Regions from separate parts of the Desulfomarina sp. genome, predicted to be linked through region 3. Evidence: riboswitches for the same ligand, from Rfam matches in the RefSeq annotation. Region 3 holds a riboswitch; each other region holds the start of a gene.
What was found. Region 3 has a riboswitch for cobalamin ahead of trpD (anthranilate phosphoribosyltransferase). Riboswitches for the same ligand answer to the same signal wherever they lie in the genome.
Positions count from the first base shown of each region.

Region 1 (4,259 bases), on a different contig from region 3:
TCCGATGCAAACAGCATGCCACACCATATTTACACGCTATTACAATATGTTAACCGACATAACACTAGAAATTCCGCCTGTTTTTTTCCCATGGGATTTCAAAATGCGCAAAATTTATCTTGATTACCCATGAGACTCACAAATAACAGGCTGAGTTTCATACGTAATCAGAAAATTTATTGCCTGCTTCGATCTGGAAAAGAACCTTGTCAAATCGGTATGAGAGAGGTAGGAATAAACAAGTAAAGTCAAAGGAACAGCAACTATGAGATTGTAACTGGTCACAGGGATAGCAACTGTGTGGTTTTATTACCTCTGAACTGTAAATGCCTTCAGGTGCCACAAATTTTTTCAGGCTCTTCTTCATTTTTACCGACCTGTGCGGACAAAAGAGAACGTAAAAAGATGTGGTTCTGTAAGCAGTTACGCTTGGCAGTTTTTAAAAATCAATATCCAGTGCCTGTCCATAAATGAGGATTTTTGTTCGAGATCAAAGCGCACGGGAAATTTTACCGCAGGCATATTATTGATATCGGAGTCTACGCTTACCTCCGAGGATAAAATTTTTCGGCCAACGCAGATATCGGGCAAAAAGATTAACTATGGACAGGCACTATCTAACACCTGGGAAAAAACAGTCATGTTTAACGCAGAAAAACTTCTTGGAAAACTCGTGCAGGAAGTCATAGGTTCCAGCAGTGGCAAAGGATCCATGCTGGGAAATATTGCCTCCAGCGGAGGGCTGATGACCGCAATCGGCCTCGGTGTCGGCGCTTTTGAAATCTTTAAAGATCAGAACAGAAAGCAGGAGTCTCCTCCCCCTCCACCCCCACCTGGAAGTTCCCCGGGAACACCACCTCCCCCTCCCGGTTCCGGCCCGCCACCTCCACCGGTTCCTCCTGCGGAAACAAATGCAGGTATTGGTAATAATGAACTGGCAATAAGGATGATCCAGGTAATAATCAGTGCAGCTTACGCCGACGGTTATGTGGATGAAGATGAAAAGAAGGCAATTCTTGACCAATTTGGCAAGGCGGAATTGAGTGGGAAGGAAAATGAGTTTCTGCTGGAACAAATACACAACCCGAAATCCATTGATGAACTGACGGAAAACATTACAGACCCTGCCGTCTGCAAAGCAATGTATACCCTGGCAGTACGATCTGTACCCATAGACACTCCGGAAGAGAGACGATGGTTTGACAGGTTCGCAGAAGCCCTGGCCCTTGACGAAGCAACCAGAAAAGGTATAGAGACTGAGGCGGAATAAATAGTCAGGCCGCCTCGCCGGTAGATCGACTGGCTATAAATCTCCCGGCCGGCCGGTTACTGTCATTCACCACTACTCGCAAAAATAATACAATCATATAGTTGTCATCCCTGTGAGGACTTATGTCACCTCTGGCTGATATAAACCCCGCCGATTATGACCATGGCCGCAGCGCATTGAATCAATGAAAAAGTTTCTCCGAGAATCATCCAGCTCAGTATGACCGTAAACACTGGAATGAGATTGACATACAACGTGGCTCTGCTGGCGGGTACATATGCTACGGCATAGTTATAGAGGCCGTAAGCCCCGAGAGTGATGACCGCTCCCAGGTAAACTATGGCCAGGGCCGAAGACAGGTGAAAGGCACCAGGCATGACTGTGCCGGGGAGAAAAAGCAGCGGGAAATAAAAGAAACTGCCGACAAGTGCCTGGACGGCGGTGAGCAGAAAAGGAGAGTAACGTCTGGTCAGACGTTTCAGGGCAATGGTATAGCCGGTGGCACAGACCATGGCCATAAACTCCAGAAAGTTCCCCAGGACAGGATTGGGTGCATCAGAGGAGGGAGACGATTCCAGGGTCAACCAGCAGACCCCTGTCACGGCAACCAGCGCTCCAATCCATCCTTTCCAGCTTATTTTTTCCTTCAGGACGACTGATGCTGCCACCATCACCAGAACAGGAAGCATGGCTGTAATCATGCCTGCCTGGGAAGCTGTGGTATTCTCAACAGCCTTTGCTTCAAAAATAAAATAGAGACACGGCTCGCAAAATGCCATGAAGAGTATAAGCCTGTAATCTCCGGCACGATAATCCAGCGATCGGGCAAGACGCCTGCCCACCAGGAGAAAACAGAGTGTTGCCACCAGCATTCGCCCGAAAATCACAACTACAGGATCATACTCCACAAAGGCAATCTTCAGAGCAATAAAGGAACTGGCCCAAAGCACCATGGCCAGCAACAGAGCCAGTACCGGAAGCAGTTCCTGCAATCGGGATTTTGTCACACGACCATGGGCTCCTTACCCTCTTTTTCCCCCCACGAAGACAACCTGTCGAATGGGTGGATGCAGCAGTTTTCTGCAATTTCTGATAATCGCCTGAAAAACATCCCAGTCTTTTGCCGATAGGGCAGCCTGTTTTGCATATGCCCATTCTTTCTTATCCATGATTTCCTCCAGAGTTGTGTTTCTTGGACAATGTCCGGGAAACAAAAATCCCCGAACCATTTTCTGATCCGGGGGCCCTGATTTCACCACAGATACAAGACGACAACAAGTATTCCCAAACCCGGGGCACTTGTAATATGATCAGGGCAGGTATTCTGACTTCCGGCTCTTCCTACTCATCGCGCCTTCCCGAAAAAGATTCAGTGGCCTGTGCGATTTTCGTCCCCGGTTACAGCGGCGGGCCCGTCCCGGATTTACACCGGGTTCCCTTTTGGTCGCAAACATCAGCGACACCCTGATTCAATTCAGATTATCGTTTTCTTTTTTTATAGTCAACAGAAAAGGTAACTACTCACAGGGGTAGCAATTATGTGATTTTATTATCTCTGAACTGTAATTGCTCACAGGTGCCGCAGATTTTTGCAGGCTCTTTTGTTCGCTATGGCCTACTATGCGGACAAAAGAGACCGTGAAAAGCTGAGGTACCTGTGAGTAATTACCATAAAAGAATTATCGCATTTGGTCACAGGAGGAGCAACTCTGTGAGAAAAATACATTTAGATTTCAGTCTTTCTGCTGTCTTCGGATCTCAGACAGCATCTCCCGCCCCCCGTTTTCCAGGATATACTCTCCAGCTCTTTTTCCTATTTTTTCAGCATCTTTCCTGGCTCCCTTCTCCTTTCGACGGATAATATGCTGCCCGTCGAGACTGGCAAGACCTGCATGAAGAATAATCTCATTACCCTCCAGGACGGCCAGGCCAAAGGCCGGTATGGAACAGCCGCCTTCAAGTTTTTTCAGGAAAGCGCGCTCTGCCAGGAGACACACCTCACTGTCAACGTCATTGAGGCAGTCACGAATCCGACTCAGTTTTACAGAATCCAGGGAAGTTGCCGCCTCGATGGCAATGCACCCCTGACCGACGGGAGGTATAAATTTCATTTCATCAAATTCCATAACAATCAGCCCGTCATATTTCATGCGTTTCACTCCGGCATAGGCCAGCATCAGGGCATCACAGTCACCATTGTCCATTTTGGCAATCCTGGTCTGGAGATTTCCCCGCATCTCCACAGTCTCCACATGGGGATAATAGTGACGAAGCAGGGCCTTTCTCCTCACCGAGGAAGTCCCGATTCGAACCGGCCGTGAAGGATCCTCAAGGTCAATTGTTCTGTTCCTGCTCACCAGAACATCATTGACCTTTTCCCTCTCCATAAAGGCTATCAGGGCAAATCCCTCCGGCAGACTGGACTGCATGTCCTTGGCACTGTGCACGGCAATATCAGTTGTTCCCGATGCGAGCTGTTCTTCCAGCTCTTCAGTAAAAACCCCCTTACTGCCAATTTTGGCAATAGAAACATCGAGAATCCTGTCTCCCCGTGTTTCCATACTGTTTATCCGCGTCTCCATGCCGTTTTCATTCAGCGCATCTGCCACCGTCAGCGTCTGCCACATGGCAAGCTTACTTTTTCTCGAGCCAATGATTATCATAAGTCAGGTCCTGATTAAATTCACACCTGAATCCCGCAATTGCAGGATCCAGGTCATATTCTGATTACCCGTAAAAGCTCAGCCGGGCAGGAAATGTTACAAAAAATCCGGGGCAAATTACTCACTCAATTTGCTTACTGCAATTGAAATCAGTATCATATCAATATGCGATTACTTCTCTATAATATACGTTACGCAACGGGGCATAAAAACGGGTATCATCTGCCCCTGCCATTTTCCGGTTTCTTTAAAAAAACGGATGTCAATCTCCAACGGATAATCAATTTTATCTCATCAGTCAATCCTGATATTGTCGCTCTGGTGGA
Region 1 is NZ_JBPLBA010000251.1:11,392-15,650, forward strand. It holds gene ACXLDX_RS13890 (DUF533 domain-containing protein) at 641-1,270, shown strand; gene ACXLDX_RS13895 (DMT family transporter) at 1,396-2,277, opposite strand; gene ACXLDX_RS13900 (hypothetical protein) at 2,293-2,499, opposite strand; cobalamin riboswitch at 2,568-2,752, opposite strand; gene hemC (hydroxymethylbilane synthase) at 3,004-3,933, opposite strand; gene ACXLDX_RS13910 (endonuclease/exonuclease/phosphatase family protein) at 4,099-4,259, shown strand, end outside.
Region 1: another riboswitch for cobalamin. It lies ahead of ACXLDX_RS13900 (hypothetical protein); the one in region 3 lies ahead of trpD (anthranilate phosphoribosyltransferase).

Region 2 (4,259 bases), on a different contig from region 3:
AAAGCGGTGCGGACTCTGGAAAAATGTGACATCTGGTTTGTACCGTCAGCCTATAAGCATGGCGGGAGTATGGCTCTCAGTATAGCCGCAGGAGAGGTGGAGTCCACCGGGAAAACAATTCTGTCCCATCATTTCCCCATGAAACAGGTGCACAGGGGGAAAAGACCGGAGACTGAGGTGGACAATGCCTGGCGGGAAGCCGCCGAAACCATCCTCGCTTACCTTCAATCGGGGAAGGATGTGGCTTTTCCCACCCTGGGTGATCCTGCTATTTACAGTACGGGCTTTTATGTCTGCGAGACCTTGGAGAAACTCGGTCATCCTTTCAGCGTAAAAATCGTTCCGGGTGTTTCCGCCATTGGCGCGTCATCGGCGGTCACTGCGACGCCCCTCTGTCTCGGTGATGAAAAACTTGTTGTCATTCCTGCCACCTTTGAAGACTGCGAGATTGAAAAAATACTTGAAGCCAGTGATACCATTGTTTTTATGAAGGTTCACAAGGTCATGGCGAGACTTGCGGGACTGCTGGACAGGCTCGACCTCCTCCATAAGGCGGTGCTGGTTGAAAGGTGCAGCCTCGGCGATCAGAAAATATGGAGTGATATCAGCCAGGCTGTCGGCAGAGAGATACACTATTTCTCAACGATAATTGTGCGTAAAACCTGAATCCTGAAACTGTTCTCATCCTCATTTTTGTGCGGGCACCGGGGCGTCCGCACAAGATCTCAACGCATCACTATTTCAACTCAATTCCCGCGTCTTTGGCCGCGTCCGCTGCGTGCCGCACGTAAATCTCGGCAATTTTGTCATTTTCTCCCATTCCGTGCAGGTAGGGGTGTACGGTGATGCCTTCTTTTTCCATAAGAGATTTCCAGGAATCTTCCTCGGGCCCTGCCATATCGTTACGGGCATGGTCGCCCGCGACGATCATGAAAGCCCGGATATAAACGTTTTTAACGCCCGCGTGTTTTAACTTATTTATAACTTCCGTAACACCTGGATATCCTTCAACAGTACCCACTATGGTGAGTACATCGGGATACGCCTGGTTCATTTCGTGGGCAAACTGGAGATATGAACCGCCCGAGGGGAAGAAGTCGTTACCGTGTCCCATGTAAACCAGTGCGGCTTTTTTAGCTCTGGCGCGATCCACATCTTCCTTCATGGCCTTGACCGCTCTCTTGATATCCTCATCATAGGGGTGTGTAACACCGAAAGTACCGAGCATGGGCCGGCCGATGACAAGTTTGTTGAACGGTTTGAATTTTTTCTTGATGGTGTCAATGGAGCCAATTGCCTTGACATAACTGCTGAGATCGAGGAATTCCTCCGCCGGAGCGATATGGGTGGGTTGGACAATTATAGTGTCATAGCCGTCATCCTGAAAATTGGCAATAGTTGCCAGTGGTCCCTGGACGTGCAGGATTTCTGCGGGTATTTCCGGATGTGCTTTAATGTAGGCCGGGTCTTTGGCCCGTTTCTGCCAGATGCGGCGGATGATATTGGATGTGAAGGCAAAACGTACAGGAGTGTCCGGGTACGCTTTGGCCATTTTTTCCCTGATGTTCAGCAGCCCCTGCAGGGCCGGTTCAACCGTGGTGCCGAACATGGCCAGAACAACACCATTTTTATGCTCCACTTTATGTTCCCCTGCGGATACGGTTTGTACGGCAAATATGCTTACAACAGCAGCCGTGAGAAAAACGGTTTTCAGCTTCATGAAAAAATCTCCCTTTCAAGCGGCCCTGAGATAAACGAAAAAATCCCGGACCAATTATTAAAATTGATCCGGGATGTCCCTTCTTTATCCCAGATGTGCCGTTGTCTGTTTCCCTGCCTGGAACGCAGACATGTCTCAGGCAGGTCTTCTGACTTCCGGATCTTTCTCCTTCCGCGCCTTCCCATCTGAATCAGACAGTGACATCATGCGGAATTCGTCCCCGGTTACAGCGGCGGGCCCGTCCCGGAATTTAACCGGGTTCCCTTTTCATCCGTATTTACGGATACCTGAAAACGGTGTAACTGTACTCAAAACAGAACGGCAAGTCAAGGGTGTCTGATACTTGGGGAGAAAGAACTGTGAAAAGAGGCCTATTCCCGAACATTCTCCTGGTTGAGATTTTTCAGCACACTGTCCAGACTTTCCCTGGCGTCGCCGAAGAGCATCCGCGTGTTTTCCTTGTAAAAGAGAGGGTTTGATACCCCTGCATAGCCTGTTGCCATGGATCGTTTCAAAACGATGGTGGTTTTACTCTTCCAGCATTCGAGTACCGGCATTCCTGCGATGGGGCTGTCAGGTACTTCCTGGGCTGCCGGATTTACTATGTCATTGGCACCAATGACCACGGAAACATCAATATCCGGGAAGTCATCATTGATTTCATCAAGTTCAAAAACGATGTCATATGGAACTTTCGCTTCAGCAAGGAGGACGTTCATATGGCCGGGCATACGACCGGCCACCGGATGGATGCCGAAACGGACATTGATATTTTCAGCGCGCAGTCTTCTGGTTATTTCATGCACGGTATGTTGAGCCTGGGCCACCGCCATACCGTAGCCGGGAATAATCATTACTTCTTCGGCATTAAGCAGTAACTCAGCCACCTCTGCACTTTCAACAGGGATAATGTTCCCGGCTTCTCCTTCCGGTGCTGATGCAGCCTTGCCTCCCGATGTCCCGAAACCTCCGGCGATAACGGAGATGAACTTACGATTCATTGCCCGGCACATTATATAACTGAGAATGGCACCACTGCTTCCTACAAGGGCGCCGACCACGATCAACAGGTCATTATTCAGCATGAATCCGGTTGCAGCTGCCGCCCAGCCCGAATAACTGTTCAGCATGGAAACGACCACCGGCATATCGGCTCCACCAATCGCCATAACCATATGCACGCCGAAAACGAGAGCGATTATGGTCATCATGACAAGTGAAGATGTGCCACCTCCCGCAGCGGATTGTCTCACAAAACCGGTACATAAGGTGAGGGCGCCGACAAGCAGAGCAAGATTGAGCCAGTGCCGGCCCGGGAGCAGCAGAGGTTTGCCGCCGATTTTACCACTGAGCTTGAGGAAGGCGATTATTGATCCTGAAAAGGTGAGGGCTCCAATAAATATGCCCAGGTAGGTTTCTATGTCATGGATGGTTCTGTCCGTCCCGACAAGCGCAGGGTCGTGATCCAGGAAATTGGCAAATCCGACAAGCACTGCGGCTAAGCCGACCAGGCTGTGCAGGATTGCAACCAGCTCCGGCATTTGAGTCATCTTTACTTTTCCGGCCAGAACCAGGCCAATGGATCCACCGATGAGAATGGTAGTGTAAAATATATTGTGTGAAATTATAAGAGGCAGAAAAAAGGCGCTTTTCCTATAATACGGTTTTGAAATTCGCAAAAAGATCAAACCTAAAAGGAGAAGCGCCATGAAAGTGGAAATCAGCGTACCTGAAGTTGTAGAAATATTCAACGAGATTCAACAGCAACCAGAATCACTGTTTGAGATGATCCGTGTTGATCTGCGGCAGACCGTAGGTGAGTACTTGTCTTCTATTATGAAAGCAGAGATGAGTAATTTTCTTGGCAGAGAACCATATGAGCGTCAAGATGGAGAATCAAACCACCGTAATGGTTCATATAAAAGGAAATTTGCTCTTAAGGGAATAGGAGAAGTAAAAGTCAAGGTTCCTCGTGACAGGGCTGGAAAATATAACACACAAATTCTTCCTCGGAGCAAACAGTACGAAAAAGAAATCAGTCGTGATATGAGCATGATGTTTCTTGCTGGTATCAGTACACGCAGTTTATCAATGCTTTCACGCAGACTTATTGGAAGATCCATTTCTCCAACAGAGATCAGTAATGTGAATTCTGAATTGTCCGAGTCTGTGGAAAAATGGAGACGTAGAGACCTTTCTCAGGAAAAAATCAAATATATTTTCATCGATGGTGTCAATTTCCCGATGCGATATTGCCAGTCAGTTGAACTGACCCCCGTACTGGCAGCAATAGGAGTGAACGAGACGGGTCAGAAGTTGGTTCTCAGTCTTCAAGCCGGCGACAAAGAATCGTCAGTTATCTGGAGAGAGTTTTTCAAAGACCTCAAAGAAAGAGGTCTGGACGGAAGTGTTGTTCAACTTGGTATCATGGATGGTCTTCCAGGTCTTGAGAAAGTATTTCGGGAAGAATTTTCCAATGCCCGTGTACAGCGTTGTCAGGTGCATGTTGCGAGAAATATACTTGCAAAAGTTCCTAAGA
Region 2 is NZ_JBPLBA010000254.1:2,390-6,648, reverse strand. It holds gene cobI (precorrin-2 C(20)-methyltransferase) at 1-666, shown strand, start outside; gene ACXLDX_RS14040 (sirohydrochlorin cobaltochelatase) at 737-1,720, opposite strand; cobalamin riboswitch at 1,842-2,026, opposite strand; gene ACXLDX_RS14035 (NAD(P)(+) transhydrogenase (Re/Si-specific) subunit beta) at 2,092-3,429, opposite strand; gene ACXLDX_RS14030 (IS256 family transposase) at 3,428-4,259, shown strand, end outside.
Region 2: another riboswitch for cobalamin. It lies ahead of ACXLDX_RS14040 (sirohydrochlorin cobaltochelatase); the one in region 3 lies ahead of trpD (anthranilate phosphoribosyltransferase).

Region 3 (4,259 bases):
GACAAACATTTTTTTATCGTTGATCTCAGGGTTTAAATTGTCCTGGATTGCCGCAAGCTGAACCGCCAGTTTTTCAATTGTGCCAAGCGCACCCAGGGGTTTTGTTTTCAGGTCGACTTTTTTCTGTGCCATATCCCGGACTGCGGCAGTGACGGGTTGTATGGATTCGGTGAGATCCTGAAGGAAGGGAGAGAGATATATGAGCTTTGGTGGGGTTGGCCGGAGTTTTTTCTTTTCCAAAGGTGTTTTTTCCTCTGGATAGGTTGCTGACGCAAGCGTTTTTCCAGACCAGTCGATAATGTATTTCAGGGCTTCGCCGGAGAGGATATGTTCCAGTACCCCTTCGACCTCTTCCGGGCCGATGCATTTTTCAACCAGCATTCCCAGGTCATCCTGTCGACGGTGGCAGAATAATACCGCCTCTTTCATATGTTTTCTTCCCGGGCCATAGGCTCCGTGAATTTCCAGTTCTTTATAGTGGATGAGGTTGAGCAGGTTTGTTTCTATCTCTTCATTTTTTTCCAGACCACTGAAATAAACAAGGCGTCCACCCTTGCGCAGTTTGGTGATGCAGAGAGAAAAGGCGATATGGGAATCGCAGCAGTTCAGGGCCAGATCAAAATCAGAAGCAACCGTATCCTTACAGAGATCCAGGTTGTTTTTCTTTGCAAATGCATCGAGTCGGGCGATTTTTTTCTGACTCCGTTCCACGACTGTTACCCGGCAGTTTTGTTCACGGCAGAGAAGCGCCGCGAGCATGCCCACCACGCCGCCCCCGTAAATGATTACCCGTGAATTCTGTTGCACGGGAAATTTTGATAAGCCGTTAATGACGCAGGCAACGGGTTCGGCAAAGGTCAGGAGGCGGGGATCGATTTTTTCCGTGACCGCAATCAGGCTGTCCCGGGGGACGGAGACAAAACTGGCAAAACCGCCATCGGAGTGAAAGCCGATGATCCGCATTTCCTCACAGAGATTTTCCCTTCCCGCCAGACAGTATCGGCACTTTCCACAGGCCTGACCGGGCCAGACGGTATACAGCCTGCCCGAGTTGTCGAAACCCGCAATTTCATGGCCCGGTACCCTGGGCAGTGTCAGGTCGCGATGGCCCTGGTTCCACATCCTGGCATCGGTGCGACAGACTGCGCAGCAGGCAACTTCAAGAATTACATGGTTGTCCTTTTCATGCAGAAACGGGGCGGATGAGGAGAATTCCAGGTTGCGGCGGCCTCTCAGTGAAAGTTGCATGGATCAATCCTCCTGATATATTTTCTCGCTGATTGTCAGCTGCACTATGATGGCTTCTGTTTTTCCTTCGCGCTTGAGTTTTTCCACAAGTTTTTTTACTTTTTCAACCTGTTCCAGCGGAAAAACGGAAGCCTTTGCCATGGCGCAGGGTCTGGCAGTGCCATCCTGAAAACGAAAATAGCTTTCCCCCTCTTTTATAACCAGAAGTTCCATGATCAGTTGACTCCCGCTTCGGCTTTCAGACCGGCAAGTTTTGCCAGCCCCGCAGCCGGATCTTCATTCTGTATTTCAACCCATTTTTCCAGTTGCGTAAGCCCTCGACCCGAGAGAAGAATTTCCCTGGCCCTGTCAACTCCTTCTCTGATTGACGGCACCATTTCCCTGACATAAAAAAGCAGACCGCTGTTTAAAATGACAGCGTCATTACGGGCATCATCACCCTGTCCGGCAAGCAGACGGATCATATTGAGGGAGGCGTCGTGGTGGTTGCTGTCTGCCGCAATGCTTTCAGGATTATGGGTCCGCAGGCCTAAATCTTCGGGAGAAAAAGTCAGTTCCTCAAAATTGCCCTGAAAGAGGTGGATTCCCCTGGTTGATCCGCAGACAGATGCTTCGTCCATCCCCCTGTCGCTGCCCGTGATAGCTCCGTAGACAATAATACCATTCCTGTAACCGATGGCGTCCATGACCTCGGCAACCGGTCTGAGAAGAACGGGAGAGTAGACACCCCGGACAGCGATTCCGGGCAGGGCCGGGTTGGCCAGGGAAGCGGCAATGTTGAGGGGGGAACCGAAACAGATTTGCGAGAGAATACGGCCGAGTGCCATGGGATGAACCCTGGGGCTCATGCCGTTGAAAAGGCCGATACCACACTCCCTGATACTGTTGGCCACCGTGTTGACATCGCATTCCATATCGACACCAAGGCTCTCGGCCATATCCACTGTTCCGCGGGCCGAGGTGATGGCACGGGCACCATGGCGGGCAATATGTATTCCTCCTGCACTGCCCACCAGGGCCGCGGCGGTACTGATATTAAATGTTTTGAAGCTGTCCATGCCGGTTCCGCAGTTATCCACGACTTCCAGGTCGTCCAGAATGACCTTTTCAGTATCGAGGTCATAAACCGCCTGCCAGCCACCGGCAACTTCGGCTGCATTTTCCCCTTTGGCGGTGAGGGCGGCGAGAAAGGCGCCCTGCTGCATTTCCGATACTTCGTTGTTCAGAATCATCTGAAAGGCGGAGAAAGATTCATCCCTGGTCAGGTCTGTTTTGGCAATAAGACGGGTTATCAATTCCCCCAGTATCTTGTTTTTTTCAGTGTTGAACCCCATAATATATATCACTCCTGCAGAAAATGAATGATGCGGAATACGGAGAAATACTGAAAAAAAGCGGGAATCAGGGCTCCGTATCCGGCGGTGGGTATTATCCTGTCATATGGATAATACGAAAAACTTTTCCGAATACAGAGAACTCCAGTGGTTAACTCTGAACGTGGAGCGAAACCGCCTCCACGGGTGCAGGCAGGCTTTCTGACTGACGAATTTACCTGCGGCCGACCGCCTTCCCGGAGAACACTCTCCAGTGACTTATCCTGGAAATCAGGATATGGTATCATTAAAAGAACTGCAGAATTGATATCAGTCGGCGCAGACTTCGAATACAGCAAGGACTGGCTTGTGACGGATTCACACCGTCTTTCCTCTTATTTTCGACACCTGCACCGGTCTTATACCTCTCTTTCTCCAGGAAATCAATATGGAAACAATGTCAGCTGACCAATACTGCCGGGAGGTGCGGAATGAAAATTACTCTTGTTCAGACAGAGGTTTCGATAAACCCCTGGGAAAACCTGGCAACGGCATCGGATGCTGTTCATCTGGCAGCGAATGAGGGGAGTTCTCTCATCGCTTTTCCCGAGACATTTATGGCCCGTCTCGAAAAGGGCATGTCGGCTGCTGAAATAGCCGAACCCTCAGACGGTCCGTTCGTCAGTGGCCTGGCCGAGCTGGCAGAACAGTATGACATAGCCATTGTCTGTGGAGTCTGGCAAAAGATTGAGGATGAAAAAAAGCGGGCAGCCAACAGTGTCGTTGTTCTTGGTCGGGATGGTGGCCTGCGGGCGGAATACCGGAAAATTCATCTCTTTGATGCGCTGAATGTGAACGAGTCGGAACAGATGGTGGCCGGTTCCCTGCCGCCTCCACTCTTTACCTGTGACGGTATCCGATTCGGTCTGGCGATCTGTTACGATCTGCGCTTCCCGGAACTTTTCAGGCATCTGGCTCTCCAGGGGGCTGAAGCGGTGGTCGTACCCGCCGCCTGGTATGGCGGGGTTCTTAAGGAAGATCACTGGCTGACTCTTCTCAGGTCACGGGCCATTGAGAATACACTCTATCTTGCAGGTGTAAACCAATGCTCAGCCCCTTTCTGCGGGCGAAGCACTGTTTTTGATCCCTTCGGTGTTATGCTGGCAGGGGCGGGAGAAACTGAAGCCCTGGTGTCAGTTAATATTGACAAGGAACGTCTGGAGGATATTCGCGCACGGTTGCCGGCTCTCAAACATATCCGCCGTGGTTTGTTTTTCGGCTGAAGACTCGACAATATTGTCGAGCGGTCGGTAGATTGTCGAAAAGTTTTTCTGGAGAGAATGGTGGATATATTATAACATGTTGAATATATGAAAGATAAATTAAACTTATTATCTGGCACGGTTGTTGATAATTCTTTTGGGAACGCACCTGTTCCGGCAGTTAAAAGATCCAGGTGTAAAACAGAATTACCAACAACAGGAGGACAGCATGTTTAACAGGAAAAACCTTTCCAGAGCCTTTCTTATCGCTTCAGCTTTAACCCTTATTTCAGTTCCGGTGATGGCCGGGCATGGCCATGGTCCGGGAGACGGGACGGGAAATGGCGGAGTGGGTCCTGCTGATGGAAGTGGTAACGGGCCCGGCAACGGCGAATGTCTGGCCTATGCCTTCAATATTGACGATCATTCCCTGCTT
Region 3 is NZ_JBPLBA010000161.1:6,749-11,007, forward strand. It holds gene cobT (nicotinate-nucleotide--dimethylbenzimidazole phosphoribosyltransferase) at 1-1,248, opposite strand, end outside; gene ACXLDX_RS09590 (hypothetical protein) at 1,252-1,461, opposite strand; gene trpD (anthranilate phosphoribosyltransferase) at 1,464-2,582, opposite strand; cobalamin riboswitch at 2,757-2,988, opposite strand; gene ACXLDX_RS09600 (carbon-nitrogen hydrolase family protein) at 3,053-3,844, shown strand; gene ACXLDX_RS09605 (hypothetical protein) at 4,053-4,259, shown strand, end outside.